DNA from 3 places in the Mesorhizobium sp. RCC_202 genome. Region 3 is predicted to be linked to each of the others. Evidence: predicted binding sites of a transcription regulator. Region 3 holds the regulator's gene; each other region holds the start of a gene.
What was found. The regulator PhoB, encoded in region 3, activates phosphate uptake and scavenging genes when phosphate is short. The targets are predictions, from matches to a motif close to TGTCATNNANCTGTCAT.

Region 1: a site for PhoB is predicted at 3,129-3,145, ahead of AB6802_RS00075 (ceramide glucosyltransferase). Genes of this name have one in related genera too.
Region 2: a site for PhoB is predicted at 2,869-2,885, ahead of ppk2 (polyphosphate kinase 2). Genes of this name have one in related genera too.

Annotation. Positions count from the first base shown of each region.
Region 1 is NZ_JBFUPO010000001.1:12,379-18,493, forward strand. It holds gene AB6802_RS00065 (2'-deoxycytidine 5'-triphosphate deaminase) at 1-386, opposite strand, end outside; SAM riboswitch at 524-601, shown strand; gene AB6802_RS00070 (O-succinylhomoserine sulfhydrylase) at 658-1,848, shown strand; gene AB6802_RS00075 (ceramide glucosyltransferase) at 1,885-3,030, opposite strand; gene apaG (Co2+/Mg2+ efflux protein ApaG) at 3,244-3,636, shown strand; gene AB6802_RS00085 (Hsp33 family molecular chaperone) at 3,825-4,832, opposite strand; gene argF (ornithine carbamoyltransferase) at 5,073-5,984, opposite strand; gene AB6802_RS00095 (aspartate aminotransferase family protein) at 6,003-6,115, opposite strand, start outside.
Region 2 is NZ_JBFUPO010000009.1:300,264-306,378, forward strand. It holds gene hemB (porphobilinogen synthase) at 1-858, shown strand, start outside; gene AB6802_RS21880 (dihydrofolate reductase family protein) at 1,009-1,656, shown strand; gene ppk2 (polyphosphate kinase 2) at 1,849-2,769, opposite strand; gene AB6802_RS21890 (aldo/keto reductase) at 3,035-4,078, shown strand; gene AB6802_RS21895 (glycosyl transferase family 90) at 4,088-5,059, opposite strand; gene AB6802_RS21900 (GntR family transcriptional regulator) at 5,182-5,847, opposite strand; gene AB6802_RS21905 (MFS transporter) at 5,964-6,115, shown strand, end outside.
Region 3 is NZ_JBFUPO010000022.1:27,421-38,350, forward strand. It holds gene pstC (phosphate ABC transporter permease subunit PstC) at 1-739, shown strand, start outside; gene pstA (phosphate ABC transporter permease PstA) at 743-1,594, shown strand; gene pstB (phosphate ABC transporter ATP-binding protein PstB) at 1,591-2,394, shown strand; gene phoU (phosphate signaling complex protein PhoU) at 2,415-3,122, shown strand; gene phoB (phosphate regulon transcriptional regulator PhoB) at 3,138-3,827, shown strand; gene AB6802_RS29895 (ROK family protein) at 3,990-5,225, opposite strand; gene xylF (D-xylose ABC transporter substrate-binding protein) at 5,493-6,533, shown strand; gene AB6802_RS29905 (sugar ABC transporter permease) at 6,679-8,031, shown strand; gene AB6802_RS29910 (ATP-binding cassette domain-containing protein) at 8,109-8,909, shown strand; partial or broken gene AB6802_RS29915 (CHASE domain-containing protein) at 9,076-10,697, shown strand; gene AB6802_RS29920 (YMGG-like glycine zipper-containing protein) at 10,849-10,930, opposite strand, start outside.

The DNA.
Region 1 (6,115 bases), on a different contig from region 3:
TTGTCGAACTCGTGGCCACGGTCGGTCATGACGCGGGTGAAGATGTCGAGCCGTCCGGTCGAGCTCTTCGGATTGGCCGAAGCCGAAACATGCGCCGGTAGCGCCAGGCTTTCGAGCAGCGGCACGATGTAGACGCAGCCCGTCTCCAGCACCGCGCCCTCGGCAAGATCGATCTCGTGCAGTTTCAGCCGGTTGAGCTTGTCGACCACAAGATGATCGGGACCCGGCAGGAAGGAGGCGCGAACGCGAAAGGCTTTTTCGCCGAGCCTGAGGTCAAGGCTGGCCGGCTGGATCTGGTCGGCGTCGAGCGCGCGCGGCGACTTCAGCGCGCCTGCCTCAAACAGCGCCGCGATGTCCTGATCGGGAAGAATGCCTGTCTGCCGCAATGGCGGGCTCCGTTAAGGCGGGTCTCTTTGTGGCAGGTTCTTGCCGCAAAACCGCTGGACACTTTTGCGGAACCTGCCTGGTACAACCCTCTTAATGAAGCCGGCAATTGACGCAAGCGCGGCGCTCATTTAAAGGGTTGTTATCCCGTGGTGATTTGGCCGGTCGGCTTGCAGCCACGTTAAACAAGTCGCTAAAGGACCGTTGGCCGCAAGGCCGTATGGACCGGTTGCGACTTTCGCGGCCGGTTTTTTTGTGTCTGGAAGCAGGGCTATGAGCACCAACAAGCGTAACTGGAAGCCTCAGACGTCACTCGTGCATGGCGGAACGCTGCGTTCCCAATTCGGCGAGACGTCCGAGGCGATGTATCTCACCCAGGGCTATGTCTATGAGACAGCCCAGGCGGCGGAAGCCCGCTTCAAGGGCGAGGAGCCCGGCTTCATTTATTCGCGCTACGCCAACCCGACCGTCGACATGTTCGAAAAGCGCATGTGCGCTCTGGAAGGTGCCGAGGATGCGCGCGCAACCGCTTCCGGCATGGCGGCGGTGACGGCGGCACTTCTGTGCAGCGCCAAGGCCGGCGACCATATCGTGGCGGCGCGGGCGCTGTTCGGCTCCTGCCGCTGGGTGGTCGAAACGTTGGCGCCCCGCTACGGCATCGAGGCGACGCTGGTCGACGGCACCGACATCGCCAACTGGGAAAAGGCCGTCAAGAAGAACACCAAGCTGTTCTTCCTGGAGAGCCCGACCAATCCGACATTGGAAGTGGTCGACATCGCCGCTGTCGCTTCGCTTGCCAACTCGATCGGCGCCAGGCTGATCGTCGACAATGTCTTTGCCACACCCTTGCAGCAGAAGCCGCTGCAGCTTGGCGCGCATATCGTTGTCTATTCGGCGACCAAGCACATCGACGGCCAGGGGCGCTGTCTCGGCGGCGTCATCCTGTCGGACAAGAAGTGGATCGACGAGAATTTGCACGACTATTTCCGCCATACCGGCCCGAGCCTGTCGCCCTTCAACGCCTGGACGCTGCTGAAAGGGTTGGAGACGCTGCCGGTCAGGGTGCGCCAACAGACGGAAAGCGCCGGCAAAATCGCGGATTTCCTGGCCGGGCAGCCGCAGATCGCCCGCGTCATCTATCCGGGCCGCGCCGATCACCCGCAGGCCGATATCGTCAAGAAGCAGATGACGGGCGGCTCGACGCTGATCTGCCTCGACGTCAAGGGCGGCAAGCAGGCCGCGTTCGCCTTCCAGAACGCGCTCGACATTGTGCTGATCTCCAACAACCTCGGCGACGCCAAGAGCCTGATCACCCATCCGGCGACGACGACGCACAAGAACCTCAGCGACGAGGCGCGCGCCGAGCTCGGCATCGGGCCGGGCACGCTCAGGCTTTCGGTTGGCCTGGAAGATACGGACGACCTGCTCGAAGACGTCGCGCAGGCGCTGAAGGCGGCAAAGTAAGCTTCACAACTGTCGCTGGAGATTGCCTGAGGTGGTTCAGGCGATCTCCTCGAGCTCCGTCATTTCCCCGGTGCGGATGGTCATGGCGTTGCCACGCCATTCAACGGCGCCACCCAGCCAACCACGCACCCAGATCGCCGGGAGCATCGCGTCGCGCACGATCATTGCGGTGACGCTGCGCGGCGACAGGTACCAGCCCTTGGACCAGGCCAGCAGGCATTCCGGCAGATAGGCAATCACCAGGACGCACAGCGCCGTGGTCGGCAGGCTGACGCCGGCGCTGGCAGCCGCGACCAGCGCAAAAAGCAACGGTATCGCGGCGCCGGTGAATATCTCGGGCGCGAAGAACAGTGGGAAGGTGACCCGGCGCAGCCGCGCCCAACGCGTCTGGCGCGACCAGATTTCGGCAAGCGTGCGCAGGCCAAGCGGTTGCTCGAAAGGCGATGCGACAAGGTTGACCCTGAGGCCGAGCCCGTTGACCAGCTTTGTGGCGGCGGCGTCCTCAGCGATCTCGGCGGCCAAAGCGTGGATGCCGCCGCTGGCATCGAGCATCGGCTTGTTCCACAGCATGCTCTTGCCCTGAGCAAAGCCGAGGCCGAGCGCCTCGCCGGCATATTGCCAGCGCGCCTGCAGCGTGTTGAGGAACGCGCATTCGACTTCGGCCCAGAAGCCGTCCGGCCGCGAACCGACCGGCGTCGAGCAGACAAGGCCGGTGTCCGGGCGCCATGCCGCCATCAGATGCTGGACATAGTCCTTCGGCATCAGCACGTTGGAATCGGCGAGAATGACCCAATTGTGCCGTGCCGCCTGCCAACCCTTGACGCAATTGTTGAGCTTGGGATTGGCGCTGATCCTGTCGTCGCCGACCAGGAGCCGCGCCGGAACGTCGGGGTAGCGCTCGATCGCCGCATCGACGAGCCTGACCACCGGGTCTTCGGCATGGGCGACGCAGAAGATCAGCTCGTAGCGCGGCCAATCGAGCGAGAAGGCGCGAGCCAAGGTTTCCTCGGTGAACGGCTCGACGCCGCGCGACGGCACGACGATCGACACAGGCGGTCGCGCGCCGACCGGCGGCGGAATGACACGCCGCGGTTTCAGCCGCGACGATGCAAGCACGATGCTGGCGATGTTGGACAGAAGAAGGGCTGACGAAGCTAGGGCGGCTGCGATAGTGAGTTCCATCGAGATCCGGTCACTCCCGAAGGCCCCGCGAGGCCGTTTCATCAGTCGACAGAGCGCGCGAGTCGCCCAACAAAGTTTGTGCACACCAACATTGTCATGTGTCACTTAAATGACATTGTTTTTCGGCACCTGCGCTTAAGAAGCTGGCAGGGTGATTTCGCGTAACAATCGCGAAGTGCGGCAAATATCCCGCGGCGGTAACCGGAGTAGCCCATGTATCGCGCTGTCACGCGCAACATCGAAGTGCTGGTCAGGCCGTTCTACCTGGAGGATCGCTCCGATCCGTCCGAGAACCGCTATGTCTGGGGCTATCAGGTGACGATCGACAACCGCTCCGACGATTTCGTGCAGCTTCTGTCGCGCTACTGGCATATCACCGATGGCCGAGGTCGCGTCGAGGAAGTGCGCGGCGCCGGTGTCGTCGGCGACCAGCCGGAGCTCAATCCCGGCGACAGCTATCAGTACACCTCAGGCTGCCCGCTCTCGACGCCGTCCGGCATCATGGTCGGCCATTACACGATGCGCAACGGCCGCGGCGAGGTGTTCGACATCGCCATTCCGGCTTTCTCGCTCGACCTGCCCGGGACAAGGCGAACGGTGAATTAGGCAAGAGCGTTTTTTCTCCCCGTTTCACGGGGAGAAATGTCCGGCAGGACAATGAGGGGCGGCGCTAGCGTTGGGAGACTATCTTCCAGACAAAGCGACAATGCGCCTTTAGATCGCTGAAGGCCGCATTACCCCTCATCCGCCCTTCGGGCACCTTCTCCCCGTAAACGGGGAGAAGGAAAGGCTTCTCACTTCGCGAATTCCGCCGGATCGAAATCGTACTGCGTCGAGCAGAATTCACAGGCGACGTGGATGCCGCCATCCTCGGTCGAGTCCTTGATCTCCTCAGCCGAAAATCCTGCGAGGATGCTGCTGATTTTCTCGCGCGAGCAGGAGCACTGGTCGGCGACCGGCACGCTACGGAAGACGCGCACGCCGTGCTCATGGAACAGACGATAGAGCAGCCGTTCGGCGCCCACCGTCGGGTCGATCAGCTCGGTCGGCTCGATGGTGCCGAGCAGCGCCAGCAATTCCTGCCAGGAATTGTCGGCCGGCTGATCGGTAACGTCGCGCGGATCGCCGTCGCCGCCCGAAATATCCGGCACCCGCATACGCTCCGGCGCCTGCGGCAGGAACTGCGCCAGGATACCGCCGGCGCGCCACTGCTCGCTCGCGCCGCCGGGACCAGGCGTCACCAGCTTGGCGACCGACATCCTGAGCTCGGTCGGGATCTGTTCCGACTGGCGGAAATAGGTGCGCGCCGCGTCTTCCAGCGTCTCGCCGTCGAGCTGAACGATGCCCTGATAGCGCTGCGTGTGTTCGCCCTGATCGATGGTCAGCGCCAGCACGCCGGTACCGAGCAGCGCCTGCTGGGAGGTCTCTCCCGCGGCAATCAGCGCCTGCAGGCGGTCGGCATCGAAGCGTGCATAGGCGCGCAGCGCATGCGGCGTGGAGAAATCCGCCACCAGCATGTCGACCGGCCCGTCGGTGCGGGTCTGCAGGATGAACTTGCCCTCGAACTTCAGCGAGGTGCCAAGCAGAACCGTCAGCACACAGGCCTCGGCCAGAAGCCGGGCGACCGGTTCGGGGTAATCGTGGCGGCTCAAAATAGCGTCGAGCATCGGCCCGAGCTGCACGGTGCGACCGCGCACGTCGAGCGGCGCGACCTCGTAAGGCACGACATGATCGTCGCCGGCGAAGCCGAATTCACCGAGTTGAGGTTGATGGTGCTCAGCCAAGGTATGGGTTTCCAACATGACAATACTCCGGGGCGCAACCATGCCGGCCCGCGGGCCGCATGCGTCGAAGCGCGTTCAATTTACGTGATGGCCCGCAAATAGGCATCACATATCCCCGGATCAAGTCGGGATATCCCCTGTATCGGTCGCGCTGGAGGGGTTCACTGCTTAACGAAAGCAGCGGACCCCTCCAGCTATTTGTCTTTGCGCAATCCCGGACGGAAAACCGTTTCACACTTTTCCTGGAATTGCGCCAGATCAAGCGCCCAGGCACCAGGCCAGTACCGCTTTCTGGGCGTGCAGCCTGTTCTCGGCCTCGTCGAAGACCACCGAATGCGGCCCATCGATCACCTCGTCGGTGACCTCCTCGCCGCGATGCGCCGGCAGGCAGTGCATGAACAAAGCGTCGGGCTTGGCCTTGGCCATCAGTGCCGCATTGACTTGATAGGGCAGGAAGACGTTGTGGCCGCGGGCGCGATGCTCCTGGCCCATCGACACCCAGCTGTCGGTGACGACGCAATCCGCCTGATCGACGGCTTCTTCGGCCGAGCGGGAGAATCTGACCTTGCCGCCATTGGCCTTCGACCAGTCGACATATTTCTCGAACGGCTCGCTGCCTTCCGGCACCGCCACATTGACGTCGAACCGAAACCGCGCCGACGCCTCCAGCAGCGAATGCAGCACGTTGTTGCCGTCGCCGGTCCAGGCGAAGGTCTTGCCTGCCACCGGACCGCGATGTTCTTCGAAGGTCATGATGTCGGCCATCAGCTGGCACGGATGGGTGTCGTCGGTCAGCCCGTTGATGACCGGCACGGTGGCGTTGTCTGTCAGCTCCAGCAGCCGCTCATGCGAGGTGGTGCGGATCATGATCGCATCGACATAGCGCGACAGCACCTTGGCGGTGTCGGCGATGGTTTCGGAGCGGCCGAGCTGCATCTCGGTGCCGGTCAGCATGATCGTCTCGCCGCCGAGCTGGCGCATGCCGACATCGAAGGACACGCGCGTGCGCGTCGAGGGCTTGTCGAAGATCATGGCCAGCACCTTGCCTTCGAGCGGTTTCGAGCGCTCGCCGGCTTTGAGCCTGGTCTTTCGCGCCACCGCGTCGTCGAGCATGACACGCAGGTCGCCCGCGGAAACAGCGGATAGATCAGTGAAGTGGCGAACACTCATCGGCGGGGTTTCCAGAAATTACTTGGCGGCTTCGGCCGCGATCGCGTCGGTCAGGCCCTTGGCGCCACCTCGGATGCGCTTCAGCGCCTCGCCGATTTCTTCGTCGGTGACGGTGAGCGGCGGCAGCAGGC
Region 2 (6,115 bases), on a different contig from region 3:
ACGCGCGAGCCGATCGCGGCGATGCCCGACGTCTACCGCCTGACCATCGATCTCGCGGTCAAGGAAGCCGAGCGCGCGGCCAAGCTCGGCATTCCGGCGATCGCCACCTTCCCCAATGTCGAGCTTGCGCTGCGCGACCAGACCGGATCGCACATCCTCGACCCCGACAACATCATCAACCGCGCCACCCGCGCCATCAAGGCCGCGGTGCCGGAGATCGGCATCATCACCGATGCCGCGCTCGACCCGTTCACCAGCCACGGCCATGACGGGATTTTGCGCGACGGCATCATCGTCAACGACGAGACGGTCGAGCAGGTCACCGCCGCGGCCGTCATCCAGGCGGCGGCCGGCGCCGACATCATCGCCCCGTCGGACATGATGGATGGCCGCATCGGCGCCATCCGCGACGCGCTCGACGCCAACGGTTTCCAGGACGTGGCGATCATGTCCTATGCGACGAAATTCGCCTCGGCCTTCTACGGCCCCTATCGCGAGGCGGTCGGCACCGCCGGCCTGCTCAAGGGCGACAAGAAGACCTACTATATCGACCACGCCAATTCCGACGAGGCCGTGCGCGAGGCCGAACAGGACATTGCCGAGGGCGCCGACATGCTGATGGTGAAGCCCGGCCTGCCCTATCTCGACATCATCCGCCGCCTGAAGGACGAGCTGCAGATGCCGACCTTCGCCTACCAGGTGTCGGGCGAGTACTCGATGATCAAGGCAGCCGCGGCCAATGGCTGGATCGACGGCGAAAAGGCAATGCTGGAATCGCTGCTTGCCCTGAAGCGCGCCGGTTGCGACGGCGTGCTTACCTATTTCGCGCCGACGGTGGCGGAGATGCTGAGGGGGTAGACCTAACCCAACCTCAGCGAAAGCCGCCATCGGACTTGGTGTCAGGAGCCTTCCGTAGCGTGCAGCGGAATGCGGAAAACTGATTGTTTTCCGCAATCAGTTAAACTAGACGGCCACTGATTGCAGATTACATCTGTTCAGGAGGCAATGATGTCCAAGCTGCGTGTCAACGCATTCACCTTGTCGCTCGACGGCTATGGCGCCGGTCCGGACCAGACCCTCGAACATCCGCTCGGCATCGGCGGCGAAAATCTGCATAAATGGATGATCGGCACTCGCACTTTTCGCCAGATGGTGATCGGCAAGGACGGCGGCACTACCGACACCGACGACAACTTTGCGGCGCGCAGCTTCGAGAATGTCGGTGCCTGGATTCTTGGGCGCAACATGTTCGCCCCGAGCCGCGGCGACTGGCCGGACGACGGCTGGAAAGGCTGGTGGGGCGCCAACCCGCCCTATCACGTGCCAACGTTCATACTCACCCAGTACAAGCGCGATCCGATCGTCATGGAAGGCGGCACGACTTTCTACTTCGTCACCGACGGCATCCATTCGGCGCTCGAGCAGGCGAAAGCCGCGGCCGGCGACAAGGATGTGCGGGTGGGTGGCGGCGTTTCGACGGTCCGGCAATATCTGCAGGAGAAGCTCATCGACGAGATGCACCTGGCGATCTCGCCGGTCCTGCTCGGCTCGGGCGAACATCTTTTCGCCGGCCTCGATATGCCGAAGCTCGGCTATCGCTGCACAGGGCAGATCGCGACGGCCGATGCGACGCATGTGATGATCGGGCGGGGGTAATTACAGCGTTTTCTCCCCGTCACTATACGGGGAGAAATGCCCGGCAGGGCAATGAGGGGCAGCGCTGCCGGTTGGAGACTGGCGAAAGCTACCAATTGGCGGCGAACTAAGGCTCAATTGCCAACGCCGGCGCCGCCCCTCATCAGCCCTTCGGGCACCTTCTCCCCGTGAACGGGGAGAAGGAAAAGTCGCTCAATACTTCTCCGGCACGTACAGCTCGCGCGGCAGCACCTGGCGCTCGTATTGCGGATTGAAGACGCGTTCCGGCAGCGTGATTTCCTCGTGCGGCACCTCTTCGTAAGGCAGTTGCTGCAACAGGTGGGCCATGCAGTTCAGTCGGGCCCGTTTCTTGTCGTTGCCCTCGACGATGAACCATGGTGCCTCGGGAATGTTGGTGCGGGCAAAAGTCTCCTCCTTGGCCTTGGTGTACTGTTCCCAGCGCACCCGCGACTGCAGGTCCATCGGCGACAGCTTCCACTGCTTCATCGGATCGTGGATGCGCATCAGGAAGCGCATCTGCTGCTCCTCGTCGGTGATCGAGAACCAGTATTTCACCAGCGTGATGCCGGAGCGCACCAGCATGCGCTCGAACTCGGGCACGTCGTGGAAGAACTCATCGACCTGATCGGCGTTGGCGAAACCCATCACGCGCTCGACGCCGGAGCGGTTGTACCAGGAGCGGTCGAACAGCACGATCTCGCCGCCGGCCGGCAGATGCGGCACATAGCGCTGGAAATACCATTGCGACTTCTCGCGCTCGGTCGGCGCCGGCAGCGCCACGACACGGGCGATGCGCGGGTTGAGGCGCTGGGTGATGCGCTTGATGACGCCGCCCTTGCCGGCGGAGTCGCGGCCCTCGAAGATCACCACCAGCTTCTTCTTGTGATAGGCGACCCAGGATTGCAGCTTGATCAATTCCGACTGCAGCCTGAGCAGCTCGCGGAAATAGGTCATGCGGTCCATGGAGGGCGGATGCGACTTCTTGTAGATCTTGGAAATCTCGAGGGAGAGCGCGGGCTCGGAAAGCTCGAGCTCATAGTCCTCGTCAAGCGTGTCCTCGAGCTCGGCTTCCAGCCAGTCCTTAGCCCCGGAATTCGGTTTCACTTCGTTCATCGCGTTGCTCCGCCTACCTGTTAGCCGCCTTCATTACGGGTGCCACACCAGCAAGGCCGGACACGCAACTCCGTAAGCCGACTGAGATACAGACGCGCAATGACGGTTTTATTGCAAGCCTGTGGTATTCGGCCCAGATTGCTGACTGTGATCGACCCGTATCGATAGCGGGGCGACAAACCGCGGGAATTGTCCTACAAATCCCCTCGCCTCTTTGCCGGCGCCCGCCACGGCGCCTCTCCAAAATGAAATCGCGAGGACTGACATGGAATACCGCACGCTGGGCCGTTCCGGCTTGAAAATTTCGACATTGACGCTCGGCACCATGACCTTCGGCGGCAGCGGACCGTTCGCCGCCGTCGGCAACTCGGATCTTTCGGAAGCCAGGCGCATCATCGACACCTGCATAGACGCCGGCATCAACCTCATCGACACCGCCAATGTCTATTCCAACGGGTTGTCGGAGGAGATCATCGGCGAGGCGCTGGCCGGCAAGCGCCCGAACGACGTGCTCATCGCCTCGAAGGCGCGCATGCGGATCGGCACCGGACCCAATGATGAAGGCCTGTCGCGCCACCATCTGATCCGCGAATGCGAGAAAAGCCTGAAGCGGCTGAAGACCGACGTCATCGACATCTATTTCCTGCACGAATGGGACGGTACGACACCGCTGGAGGAAACTATTGCAGCGCTCGACACGCTGGTTGCCCAGGGCAAGGTCCGCTATGTCGGCTGCTCCAACTATTCGGGATGGCAGGTGATGAAGGCGCTGGGCATCAGCGACGCCCAACACCAGCCGCGCTTCGTCACCCAGCAGATCCATTACACGCTGGAAGCGCGCGAAGCCGAATACGAGCTTTTGCCGATCTCGGTCGATCAGGGCCTCGGCGTGCTGGTCTGGAGCCCGCTGGCCGGCGGCCTGCTCTCCGGCAAGTATCGTCGCGACAGCCCGACCGCGCGCCAGATTGGCGGCTGGTCGGAACCGCCGATCCGCGACGAGGATCGTCTGTGGCGGATCGTCGATGTGCTGGTCGAAATCGGCAAGGCACGCGGCGTGTCGGCCGCGCAAGTGGCGCTTGCCTGGCTGCTAGGCCGCCCGGCGGTCTCGTCGCTGGTGATCGGCGCCCGCAACGAGGCCCAGCTCAAGGACAATCTCGCCGCGGCAAGCCTGACGCTCTCGCTCGACGAGCGCCTGCGTCTCGATGCCGTCAGCCGGCCGCCGGTGCTTTATCCCTACTGGCACCAGCAGTTCACGGCCAGGGATCGTTTCAGCCCCGCCGATCTGGTGCTCGACCGCAGCGATATTTAATCGCGCGGTTTACCCGGCGATGTAGCGCCAGACTTCCGGGTCGGGCTCGATCTGGCCGCTGAGCACGAAATATTTGTAGAGGACGAGCAGCGAGATCGCCTGCTCGTCCCGTTCGTTGCCGAATTGCCGGCAATAGGCGTTGGCCGCGGCGGTGATGCGTTGCGCCTCCGCCGGATGTTTTTCGAAATAGGCCACCTTGTCCGCCAGGTCGGAGAAATCCGGCGCCAGCGGCACGTAATGTACGTTGGGCTCGATCCGCGCTTCCTCGAACCAGGTCTCGTAGGTCGGCGGCGGCATGAGGCAGAGCGAGTTCGAGCTCATGATCCATTTGAGGTTGGTCGCGACATCATTGCCTTCGAGCGACACGATGTAGCGGTAGCGCCGCTGCTCATCGATACTGAGGAATGGTTTACGGTACTGGTCAGGCGCATCGGGCTTCGGCGAACCGGCATCGACGATCGGCAGACTTCCCACCGCTTCCATGAAACGCATGCGGATCGGGTTGTTGAAATGACCGCGCCAGACCGCCATCGAACGCTTGGCGGCGAAAGGCTGGCTGTCTGGCGGCATGTGGAAATGACGAAACTTGTTGAGCTTCATCAACACGCCGTTCTCGTTGCCTTCGACAATCGGCCGGTCCTTGACGATCCTCGGGATCTCCGGAACGCCGACGACGTCACCGAATTCGAGATCGATCCGCAGGCCGGGATCGAAGTAGCGGGCAAATTCCTTGAGGTCGTAATAATACATCGAGGCCGAGAACGGCACCTTGCCGGCGGGGATGGCAGCCGGGCTCGGGACGAAGGACGTCGTCAGCTTGTTATAGTAGTTCAACCGTTTGCGAACCGTCTCGCCCGAGAGCCTGGCCTGCTCAAGCCGCACGGCCAGACGGCTGCGGAACATGGCCTGAGGGGCAGCGTCGCGCGCGGCATTGCGCGCATAGTAAAACAGTTTTGCTGCAGTGCGTGAAATGGTGGCCATGCGTGCGGTTCAACACAAACGGTCGACGGCTGTTAGCGCCGGTCTCCATCCCTCCTACAGCATTGTGTCGCTCATGTTGCAAGCCCGCTAACGCCGCAGGCTTCGTGATGTCGGTCTTATCCTCAGGCCGCAACCACGGCAAAACCCCTGGCGCGCAGGCTGCGGCGATCATCGCGCAACGAGGTGACGAGGCGATCGCGGCTGCCGGAAATATGCGCCGATAGCAGTCTTGCCGCCGCATCGGCATCACCAGCTCGGACGGCAGCGAGGATGGCGTGGTGCTGCGCCCAGGCGCGGCTGAGCGCCGCTTCGTCGCGCACCTCCAACCAGCGGGCGCGCGACAGCCTGGTCATCGCGTCGCGCACGGCGCGCAACAGGAAGTCGTTGCCGGAAAGCCTGGCCAGCTCGATGTGGAAATCCATGCCGACGCGGTGCCATTCTTCGCGCGGCGTCTCGGCATCGCAAGAATCCAGCATGGCAGCGATCACGTCGACGCCGCTGCGGTCCTCGAGCACCGCCGTCAGCCTGACCGCCGCAACCTCGACCGCCTCGCGATAAACGGCGATCTGCGCGAGCTCGGAGAGATTGATCGGCGCCGCCGTCCAGCCGCGCCCATCCCGGCCAACCAGCCCTTCGGTTTCCAAACGCATCAGGGCAGCCCGCACAGGCGTGCGCGAGGCGCCGAATTGGCTTTCGATCCAGCGTTCGGTCAGCCTTTCGCCCGGACCGATCTCCAACCCGAGGATCATTTCGCGAAGCTGCTTTTCGACACTTAGCATCTGCGACATTGTCGTCCTGCTTTCCAGAGCCGCATTGACAGGGCCCGGCTTGAGGTTCATGACGGATACCAAGTTGGTATACCAAAATGGTATGCACAACAACCCGGATACCCGGCAGGCGTGACATGACCGAGCAAGCTTCCGAACAGAGCGGCTACAATATCCATTGGCGGCGCAACCTTGCCGTCTGCTTCGCCGGCTCGTTCAGCACGCTTATCGCCATGACGCTGCTGCTGCCGTTCCTGCCGCTTTACGTCGAGCAGCTCCGTGCCGAAGG
Region 3 (10,930 bases):
CGCGCCTATCTACGGCACCATCGTCACGTCGGCGATCGCCATCATCGTCGCAGTGCCGCTCGGCATCGGCATCGCCATTTTTCTCACCGAACTTTGCCCACGTCCGCTGCGGCGCCCGATCGGCATGGCGGTGGAACTGCTGGCCGGTATTCCCTCGATCATCTACGGCATCTGGGGCCTGTTCGTGCTGGCGCCGTTCCTGCAGACGACGGTGCAGCCCTTTATCATCTGGCTGTTCCACGGCGTTCCCGGCCTCAACAGCCTGTTTGCCGGTCCGCCTTACGGCATCGGCCTGCTGACGTCCTCGCTTATCCTGGCCATCATGGTGCTGCCCTTCATCACCTCGATCACCAAGGACGTGTTCGACACGGTGCCGGCGGTTCTCAAGGAATCGGCCTATGGCATCGGCTGCACGACCTGGGAAGTGACGCGGCGCGTGGTTATTCCCTATACCCGCGTCGGCATCATGGGCGGCGTCATGCTCGGCCTCGGCCGCGCGCTCGGCGAAACCATGGCTGTCACCTTTGTCATCGGCAATGCGCACCGCATCAGCGCCTCGCTGTTTGCGCCGGCAACGACCATCTCGGCGACCATCGCCAACGAATTCACCGAAGCTGTCGGCGACCTCTACACCTCGTCGCTGGTGGCGCTCGGCCTTCTCCTCTTCCTCATCACCTTCGTCATCCTTGCCATCGCACGCTACATGCTGCTGCGTATCGATAGCCGCGCGGGAGCCTGATCCATGTCGACAGCCTCGTCCCTCCACCAGAGCCGCAAGCGCAGGAACGGCGTGATGATGGCGCTGTGCGTCATCGCCGCCGGCATCGGTCTCGCCTGGCTGGCGCTGATCCTCGGCGCGCTGCTCTACAAGGGCCTGTCCGGCGTATCGCTGGCGGTGTTCACCGAGATGACACCGCCGCCCGGCGATGCCGGCGGCCTGCTCAACGCCATCTACGGCAGCATCGTGATGACCATCATCGGCATTCTCGTCGGCACGCCGATCGGCGTTCTGGCCGGCACCTACATGGCCGAGTATGGGCGGTTCTCGAAGCTGACCACCGTGGTGCGTTTCATCAACGACATCCTTTTGTCGGCGCCTTCGATCATCGTCGGCCTGTTCGTCTATGAGCTGATGGTGCGGCCGATGGGCCATTTCTCGGCGATCGCCGGCGCCGTCGCGCTGTCGATCCTGGTGATCCCCGTCGTGGTGCGCACCACCGAGGACATGCTGAACCTTGTGCCCAACGCGCTGCGCGAGGCAGGCACCGCCATCGGCGCGCCGCGCTGGGTGGTCATCCGCTCGGTCGCCTATCGCGCGGCAATGTCGGGTATCGTCACCGGCATCCTGCTGGCGATCGCCCGCATCTCCGGCGAGACAGCACCCCTGCTCTTCACCGCGCTCAACAACCAGTTCTGGTCGAGCAATCTCAATGCCCCGATGGCCAGCCTGCCGGTGACCATCTTCCAGTTCGCGCTCAGCCCCTATGAGGAATGGCAGCAACTGGCCTGGACGGGCGCACTCATAATCACCCTGACGGTTCTCGCGCTGAGCATTGTTGCCCGCAGCCTGACCGGACGCAGAGAGGACAGATGAAACCGATGTTGTCCACCGATCTGAACGCAGTCGACACGACCGTCGAGAAGGCCAAGATCGAGGTCAAGGACCTCAACTTCTACTATGGCCAGTCGAAGGCGCTGAAGAACATCAACCTGTCGTTGCCCGAGCGCAGCGTCACCGCCTTCATCGGCCCGTCGGGCTGCGGCAAGTCGACGCTGCTGCGCGTCTTGAACCGCATCTACGAGCTCTATCCGAAGCAGAGCGCGGAAGGGCAGGTGCTGCTCGACGGCAAGAACATCCTCGATCGCTCGCAGGACTTGAACCTGCTTCGCACCAAGATCGGCATGGTGTTCCAGAAACCGACGCCGTTCCCCATGTCGATCTATGAGAACATCGCCTTCGGCGTCAGGCTGTATGAGAAGATCAGCAAGGCCGAGATGGACAACCGCGTCGAGCTGGCGCTGAAGCGCGCGGCGCTGTGGAACGAGGTCAAGGACAAGCTCAACGCGAGCGGCCTCAGCCTCTCCGGCGGCCAGCAGCAGCGCCTGTGCATCGCCCGCACGGTGGCGGTGAAGCCCGAGGTCATCCTGCTCGACGAGCCGGCCTCGGCGCTCGACCCGCTGTCGACCGCCAAGATCGAGGAACTGATCGACGAGTTGCAGGCCGAGTATACGATCGTCATCGTCACCCACAACATGCAGCAGGCGGCGCGCGTGTCGCGGCAGACGGCGTTCATGTATCTGGGCGAGCTGATCGAGTTCGACCGTACCGAGAAGATCTTCACCTCGCCGCGTGAGAAGCGCACGCAGGATTACATCACCGGCCGCTTCGGCTGAGTTCATACGAGGACATCATTATGGCCGAACATACCGTCGCTTCCTTCGACGAGGATCTGAGGCAGATAAGCCGGCTGATCATCGATATGGGCGATCTTGCCGGTTCCATGGTCGGTGCTTCGACCAGGGCCCTGCTTGAATCCGACAACGCGATGGCGCAGCGTGTCGTCTCCGACGATGCGATCATGGACGCGCGGCAGCGCGAACTGGACGACCGCGCCATAACGCTGATTGCCAAGCGCCAGCCGATGGCCGACGACCTGCGCAGCGTTGTCGGCGCTATCCGCATGGCCGGCGACCTCGAGCGCATCGGCGATCTCGCCAAGAACATCGCCAAGCGAGTCGGCTCCGTCGGCGTCAGCGCCGCGCCACGCGACCTCTCGCATTCGATCGACGGCATGGCGCAGATGGTGCTGATCCAGGTCCAGGCCGTTATCCAGGAATATACGGCTGGCGATGCCACTGCGCTCGCCAAGCTTCGCAACGACGACGAGCGCATCGACGTCAAATACACCTCCGTCTTCCGCGAGCTCCTGACCTATATGATGGAAGATCCGCGCAACATCACCGCTTGCACGCACCTCTTGTTCTGCGCCAAGAACCTGGAGCGTATCGGCGACCACGTGACCAACATCGCCGAAAACGCTTATTATGTCCTGACCGGCACGCAATTGCCCGCCAACCGTCCGAAGCAGGACGAGACGGCGATGCCAGCACCGGCGGCCTGACGAAAAGGTTACCCAATGATCGCGCCACGCATCATGGTGGTGGAGGATGAGGAGCCGCTAGGGGTGCTGCTCCGCTACAACCTCGAATCCGAAGGTTATCACGTCGAGGTGGTGAGCCGCGGCGACGAGGCCGAGATCCGCCTGCAAGAGAATGTGCCAGACCTGCTCGTCCTCGACTGGATGGTGCCGGCGGTTTCCGGCATCGAGCTTTGCCGCCGGCTCAGGATGCGGCCGGAGACCGAGCGGCTGCCGATCATCATGCTGACCGCGCGCGGCGAGGAAAGCGACCGCGTGCGGGGCCTCTCCACCGGCGCCGACGATTATCTGGTCAAGCCGTTCTCGACGCCGGAATTCATGGCCCGTGTGAAGGCGTTGCTGCGGCGCGCCAAGCCGGAAGTGCTGTCCAGCGTGCTCAAGGTCGGCGACATCGTGCTCGATCGTGAATCGCACCGCGTCTATCGCAAGAAGAGCGAGATCCGGCTCGGGCCGACCGAGTTCCGGCTGCTCGAATTCATGATGCGTCACCCCGGCCGCGTGTTCTCGCGCAGCCAGTTGCTCGACAATGTCTGGGGCGAGACGATCTACATCGACGAACGCACGGTCGACGTGCATGTCGGCCGCCTGCGCAAGGCGGTCAACAATGGCCGCATGCCGGACGTCATTAGAACCATACGCGGGGCGGGCTACGCGATCAGGGAAGACTAGGGGATATGCTGATATTCAGGTGAGGCCGGCCTGCGAATGGCAGCTTCCTGCGCTTCCGGTACTCACGTACCTAAAGTACGCTCCGTTCCGGTTCTCGGAACCTACCATTCTCGACTCGGCCTGACCTGAATCTCAGCATATCCCCGCGCCTGCACTCGCGCCCTATGCGACGTGCTTGCCTGCCCGCGCCTGCCCGCCCGGCGCGAAGATCTCCTGGTCGACGAAGGTCAGCGCGCGCATGGCGCAGCCTTCGCGGATCAGCGGCAATTCGTTGGGCTCGGTGTCGAAGGAAATCGACCTGGAATGCTGGCCGCCGGCGGTCTGGGCGATCGTCTCACGCAGGGCGGGCTCGATCAGGTCGAAAGCGGCGGCGCTGACGCCGACCATGGCGACAGGCGCCGGATCGATCAGCGCGAACAGGCTGCCGAGACCGAAGCCAAGCGCTTCGCCGGCGCGCCGGTAGGCTTCACGTTCCGGACCGTCCTCGAGCCGCGCCTTTGCCGCGAGCGCCCGCATTTCGGGGTCGCCGACATCGGTCGGCTCGGCGTCTTCGCTCGCTCCCATGGCGGCGCGCCAGATGGCATAGTTGCCGGCATAGGCTTCGACGCAACCGCGCCGGCCGCAGCGGCAGAGCGCGCCGCCGGGACGGTGGATCATGTGGCCGAACTCGCCGCCGGAGGAATGCGTGCCGGTGAACAATTCACCCTTCAGCACCAAGCCCATGCCGATGCCATGCGATAAAAGGATAGCGATGAAATTGTCGCGGTAGCGGGCCGGGTCACGCCACTGCAGGGCGATGGCCATCATGTTGCAGTCGTTCTCCATGGTCGCGGGAATGCCGAATTCCTTTTCCAGAATGTCGGCAAAGGCAATGTCGGTCAGCGGCGTGATCGGCGACCACAGCATGGCGCGGGCGTGGGAATCGGTGATGCCTTGAATGCCCATGGCGATGCGGGCGACGCTGCCGACATCAAGGTCGGGGTCTTCCAGCCTGCGCCGCACGATTGCCACGCATTCGCCGACCAGCTCGTCGCGCGGCATGGTCAGCGTGTCGACCCGCCGCTGTTCCTCGGCAACGACATGGCCGGAATAGTCGATGACGGCGACGGAGAGGAAATTCAGCGACAGCACCACCGTTACCACGGCCGCCGCCTCGGGGCTCAGCGCCAGGCCGATCTGTGGCCGGCCGCGTTTCAGCGATGTGGTTTCGCTGGCCTTGCTTTCGGTCAGGATGCCTTCGCCGATCAGGTCGGAGGAGATCGCCGAAATGGTGGAGTGGCTCAGCCCGGTGGTGGCGGCGATCTCGGTTCGTGACGGCTGGCCGGCCCTGCGCACAGCCGAGATCACCATGGCGCGGTTGCGCCGGCGCAGGTCGTCGTGGCGGATCCCGACCGACATCGTTCTCTCAATCCTCCCGGTCATCGCGGCCTTGTGATCATGCCATGGGCCGTCGTTGACGCGCTAGGGATAGTGGCAGAAGCGCGAAGTCGTGTCATTATTTATTGCGGGCCTCGAAAAAATTAGCATGCGCCATCAGATCCCATCAGAATCGCTGTTGACAGCACCTCATCGCTGCATCAGTATTTTTTTGAGGCTCGAAAAAAAGGGCCTTTGTGCCGGCCTTCGGGCTAGTCTGGTCGCGCCGCACGGCGCAGGGAGGATATTATGAAGAAATTCACAGCCGCCATTCTGGCGGGTGTCGCCATGTCGCTGACGCTGGCGTCGGTCGCCGAGGCGAAGGACAAGGTGATCGGCGTTTCGTGGTCCAACTTCCAGGAAGAGCGCTGGAAGACCGACGAAGCCGCGATGAAGGCAGCGATCGAAGCCGCCGGCGACAAGTACATTTCGGCCGACGCGCAGTCCAATCCGGGCAAGCAGCTGACCGACGTCGAAAGCCTGATCTCGCAGGGTGCCAACTCGCTGATCATCCTGGCGCAGGATGCCTCCGCCATCGGCCCGGCGGTGCAGAAGGCTCTGGACGAAGGCATTCCGGTCGTCGGCTACGACCGCCTGATCGAGAACAAGGACGTCTTCTACCTGACCTTCGACAACAAGGAAGTGGGCCGCATGCAGGCTCGCGAAGTGTTCAAGGCGAAGCCCGAAGGCAATTATGTCTTCATCAAGGGCTCGGGCTCCGACCCGAACGCCGACTTCCTGTTCTCGGGTTCGATGGAAGTGCTGAAGGCGGCTATCGACTCGGGCAAGATCAAGAATGTCGGCGAAGCCTATACGGACGGCTGGCTGCCGGCCAACGCGCAGAAGAACATGGAACAGTTCCTGACCGCCAACGACAACAAGGTCGACGCGGTCGTCGCGGCCAATGACGGCACTGCCGGCGGCGTCGTCGCGGCGCTGACGGCGCAGGGTCTCGCCGGCACCGTGCCGGTCTCGGGCCAGGATGGCGACCACGCCGCGCTGAACCGCATCGCGCTCGGCACGCAGACCGTGTCGGTGTGGAAGGACGCGCGCGAACTCGGCAAGAACGCCGCCGAGATCGCGTCGCAGCTGGCCGGCGGCAAGAAGATGACCGACATCGCCGGTGTGAAGGACTTCACGACGCCCGGCGGCAACACCGTCAAGTCGCTGTTCCTGACCCCGGTCGCCATCACCAAGGACAATCTCAACGTCGTCATCGACGCCGGCTGGATCAAGAAGGACGAAGTCTGCGCGGGCGTCGCCGCCGGCAGCGTCGCGGCCTGCAAGTAAGTTTGCCGACGTTCGATCAAATCCTGGCGCCGCGGCCTGAAAGCCGCGGCGTTTTCTCAAAGATTTGTGTTTCCGCTTCACGCGGATAGCTTCTAGGCTCGGTTCCGGCATCCGCGTCAGACGGGCAAGCCGGCGGGAGGAAATCATGACCGACACGACGTCCAACCCCCAGGCGGACACGGCGCGCGCGTCGGAACTCGGCATGCTTGCCCGGTTCCTCAAGGCGACCGAGATCGACACCCGCATGCTCGGCATGGTCGGTGCCCTTTTGATCATCTGGATCGGGCTGCATGTCATTTCCAGCCTGCGCCTCGGCGTCAATCCGCTCGATTTCGACAGCCGCACTTTTCTCACGCCACGCAATCTGTGGAACCTGTCGGTGCAGACATCCGCCGTCGCCATCATGGCGTCGGGCATGGTGCTGGTCATCGTCATGCGCAACATCGACCTGTCCGTCGGCTCCGCCGAAGGCGTGATCGGCATGATCATGGGCTTTGCGCAAGTGCATTTCCTGGTCCGGTTCGTCGGGCTCGGACTCGGCAATCCGTGGATATGGGTCCTGGCGCTGCTCATCGGCCTTGCGCTCGGGCTGCTGATCGGAGCCTTCCAGGGTTTCATCATCGCCTATCTCGAAGTGCCGGCTTTCATCGTCACGCTGGGCGGCCTGCTGATCTGGCGCGGCGCCGCGTGGTGGGTCACCAGCGGCCAGACCGTTGCGCCGCTCGATGCGACATTCCAGCTGATGGGCGGCGGGCCGGCCGGATCGATCGGCGCAACATGGAGCTGGGTCGTCGGCATCGTCGCTTGCCTCGCCGTGGTGTTCGCGCTGTCCAACGGCCGCGTGCAGCGCAAGCGTTTCCGCTTCCCGCTGCGTCCGATCTGGGCCGAGACGCTGCTCGGCGCGGTCACCTGCGCGGTTATCATGGGCGCGGTGTGGCTCGCCAATTCCTACCCCTGGCCGGTCGGCATCGTGAACCGCTATGCCGCCGCCAACAACATCACCGTGCCCGAGGGCGGCCTGTTCATCGCGCATGGCATCGCGATCCCGGTGCTGATGGCGATCGCCGTCGGACTGATCATGACCTTCGTCAGCAACCGAACCCGTTTCGGCCGCTATGTCTTTGCCATCGGCGGCAATCCGGAGGCCGCCAACCTTGCCGGCATCAACACGCGCTGGATCACCATGAAAGTGTTCATGATCATGGGCGTGCTGGCCACAATCGCGGCGGCGATCTCGTCGGCCCGGCAGAACTCGTCCACCAACGTGCTTGGAACGCTCGATGAGCTGCTGGTCATAGCCGCGGCCGTCATCGGCGGCACGTCGCTCGCCGGCGGCTCGGGAACGATCATCGGCGCCATGCTCGGCGCCCTTTTGATGCAATCGCTGCAGTCCGGCATGGTGCTGCTCGGTGTCGACTCGCCGCTGCAAAGCATCGTCGTCGGCGCCGTGCTGGTCATCGCGGTGTGGCTCGACACCATGTATCGCAAGCGCGTCTGAGCATGATCCCGAAAAGTGGACCCCGGTTTTCGGACAAGATCATGCTCGAGCATAATTTTTAGGGAGGAGAACGTCTCATGGCTGAACAAACCGCTCCCGCAGGCGTGCCGCTGGTCGACATGCGCAACGTCTCGATCGCCTTCGGCGGCATCCGCGCCGTCGACGACGCGTCCGTCGATCTCTTTCCCGGGGAAGTGATGGCGCTGCTCGGTCACAACGGCGCCGGCAAGTCGACGCTGATCAAGATCCTGTCCGGCGCCTACAAACGCGATGCTGGCCAGATCTTCATCAACGGCGAGGAGGCTTCGATCTCCAATCCGCGTGACGCCAAGAAATACGGCGTCGAGACGATCTACCAGACGCTGGCGCTGGCCGACAACGTCGATGCCGCAGCCAACCTCTTCCTCGGGCGTGAGCTGATGACGGCCTGGGGGACGCTCGATGACGTCGCCATGGAGGCCGAGGCACGCAAGGTCATGGGCCGGCTCAACCCGCGCTTCCAGCGCTTCAAGGAGCCGGTGGTGAAGCTGTCGGGCGGCCAGCGGCAATCCGTGGCGATCGCGCGCGCCATCCTGTTCAATGCCCGCATCCTGATCATGGACGAGCCGACCGCTGCGCTCGGGCCGCAAGAGACGGCGCAGGTCGGCGAGCTGGTCAAGCAGCTCAAGGCCGACGGCATCGGCATCTTCCTGATCAGCCACGACATCCATGACGTGTTCGAGCTCGCCGACCGGGTCTGCGTGATGAAGAACGGTCAGGTGGTCGGCACCGCCCGCACCAGCGACGTCACTCAGGACGAGGTGCTTGGCATGATCATCCTCGGCAAAGTTCCGCCTGGCGCCATTCCTGGTCCCGGCGCGCTGAAAATCGCCGCGTAGCGAGCTGAAGACAGCCGCATTAGCGAGCTGAAGGCAGCCGCATAGCGATAAGTTAGCCGGCTACTTTTCAGCGTGCAGATAGGCCAGGCGCCGAGATGGTTTGACCCCGCCATTGTGTTGTTGGCCGGACTTGCCCATAAAGGCCCGACCTTTCTGGACTCGGCTGTTGAAAAGATTCTTCCCTATCGTCGCGTTCATCGCCGTCGCGCTGATCAGCCTCACGATGGCGGGGTTTGCCTATTTCGCGACGCAGGAAGCGGCGCGGATCAAGTTCGAGGGCACCGCCGACGACGCGCTCAACCGCATCGAAAGCCGCATCGACCTGCATCTGTCGCTGCTGCGTTCGACGCAGGCGCTGTTCGATGCCCGCAATGGCGATATCACGCGCGGCGAATTCAAGGCCTTCTTCACCGCGCTCGATATCGAAGACAATTTCGCGGGCCTGCGCGGCATCGGCTTCCTCAGGCTCGCCAAGACCGGCGACGAGGCGGCGGTCGAACGCGACATCCTGCACGATCATGGCTCCGCCCACCCGATCTTTCCCGCCACCACCGAACAATGGCGCACGCCGATCGTGCTGTTCGAGCCGCTCGATACGTCCAACCAGTCGATCCTCGGCTTTGACATGTTCAGCGAGCCGGTCCGGCGGGCGGCGATCGAAAAGGCAATGGGCGACGACCAGCAGCATGCGAGCGGCCTGGTCCAGCTTGGCCAGGGCGTCGGCGTGACGCAAACTTTCACGGGATTCCTGGTTTTCGTGCGGCTGAACGTGGAGACCGCTCCCGACGTCATCAACGCAAGCCGCTCCTCCACCGCCGGCTTTCTTTATGCTGCGTTCCGGGCCAGCGACCTGTTCCAGGTCGCGCTCAGCCGATCACCCCTGCTGCCGGTCAATGTCGAGGTTTATGACGGCAAACCAGAGGCGGGTAAGCTGCTGTTCCGGTCGGAGGCACCACCGGTCGAAGCCATCGGCGGAAAGCTTGTGGCGCGGCGCGATATTGTCGTGGCCGGTCGGCCGTGGACCCTGCTTTTCCGGCCAACAAGCGCCTTCTCTGCGCCGTCCTCGCGCTTCATCCCTGTGATGCTCGGGCTGCTGGGCCTGCTGCTTGCTGGCACCATCGCCCTGGTGGCGCGCTATCAGGAGCGCGCCTATGACGCAAAATCGGCGCTGCACGAGGCGACCGAGAAGAGCCTGCTGGAAAAGGACCTGATCCTGCAGGAGATGAAGCATCGTATCAAGAATTCGATCACGCGCGTGCTGGCGATCGCGCGCCAGACGGCCTCCCATGCCACCGATGTGAAGGAGTTTTCAGGTCATTCTCGGCGCGTCTCCAGGCGATGGCGGCCTCGCAGGACATGCTGACGCGCTCGCGCTGGCAGAAGGCGGACCTGGGCGATCTGCTGCGCATCGAGCTCGGGCAGGTGTTCGGCAAGGATCTTCCAGAAGGGGTATTGTCCGGGGCGCAGGTACTGCTCGACGAGACGACGACGCAGGCGCTCGGACTGACCTTCCATGAACTCGCGACCAACGCGCTGAAATACGGCGAAGCCGGTAACGCCGTCGGTGCGCTCAAGGTGGACTGGCGGGTTGAAGGCCGGGACAAAGAGCGCCTATTGGTGCTCAACTGGCGCGAGGCAGGGCAGAAAAACCTTGAGGCGCCGACCAAGACCGGTTTCGGCACCAAGCTGATCGACCTCAACGTCACGCGCGAATTGCGCGGCACGATCAAGCGCGATTTTCAGGCCGACGGGCTGACAGTGGAGATCAGAATTCCGCTGAGCGGCTGAGCTCTAACTCTTTGACGCAATTCTGGACGGAAAACCGATCACACTTTTCCTGGAATTGCTCTGGAGAACCCGATGGTGGGCGAAAAGGCTCGAATCAAAAGGAAAGGCTCGAGGGTCGGCAACCGTCCCTCGAGCCTTTCCCGATGCTGAATTAATTGCAGCGAGCCCAGTGGATCGTACCGTCACGGCGGCGATACTTGCAGCGGCCAGTCTGCACGTTACGGTACAACAAA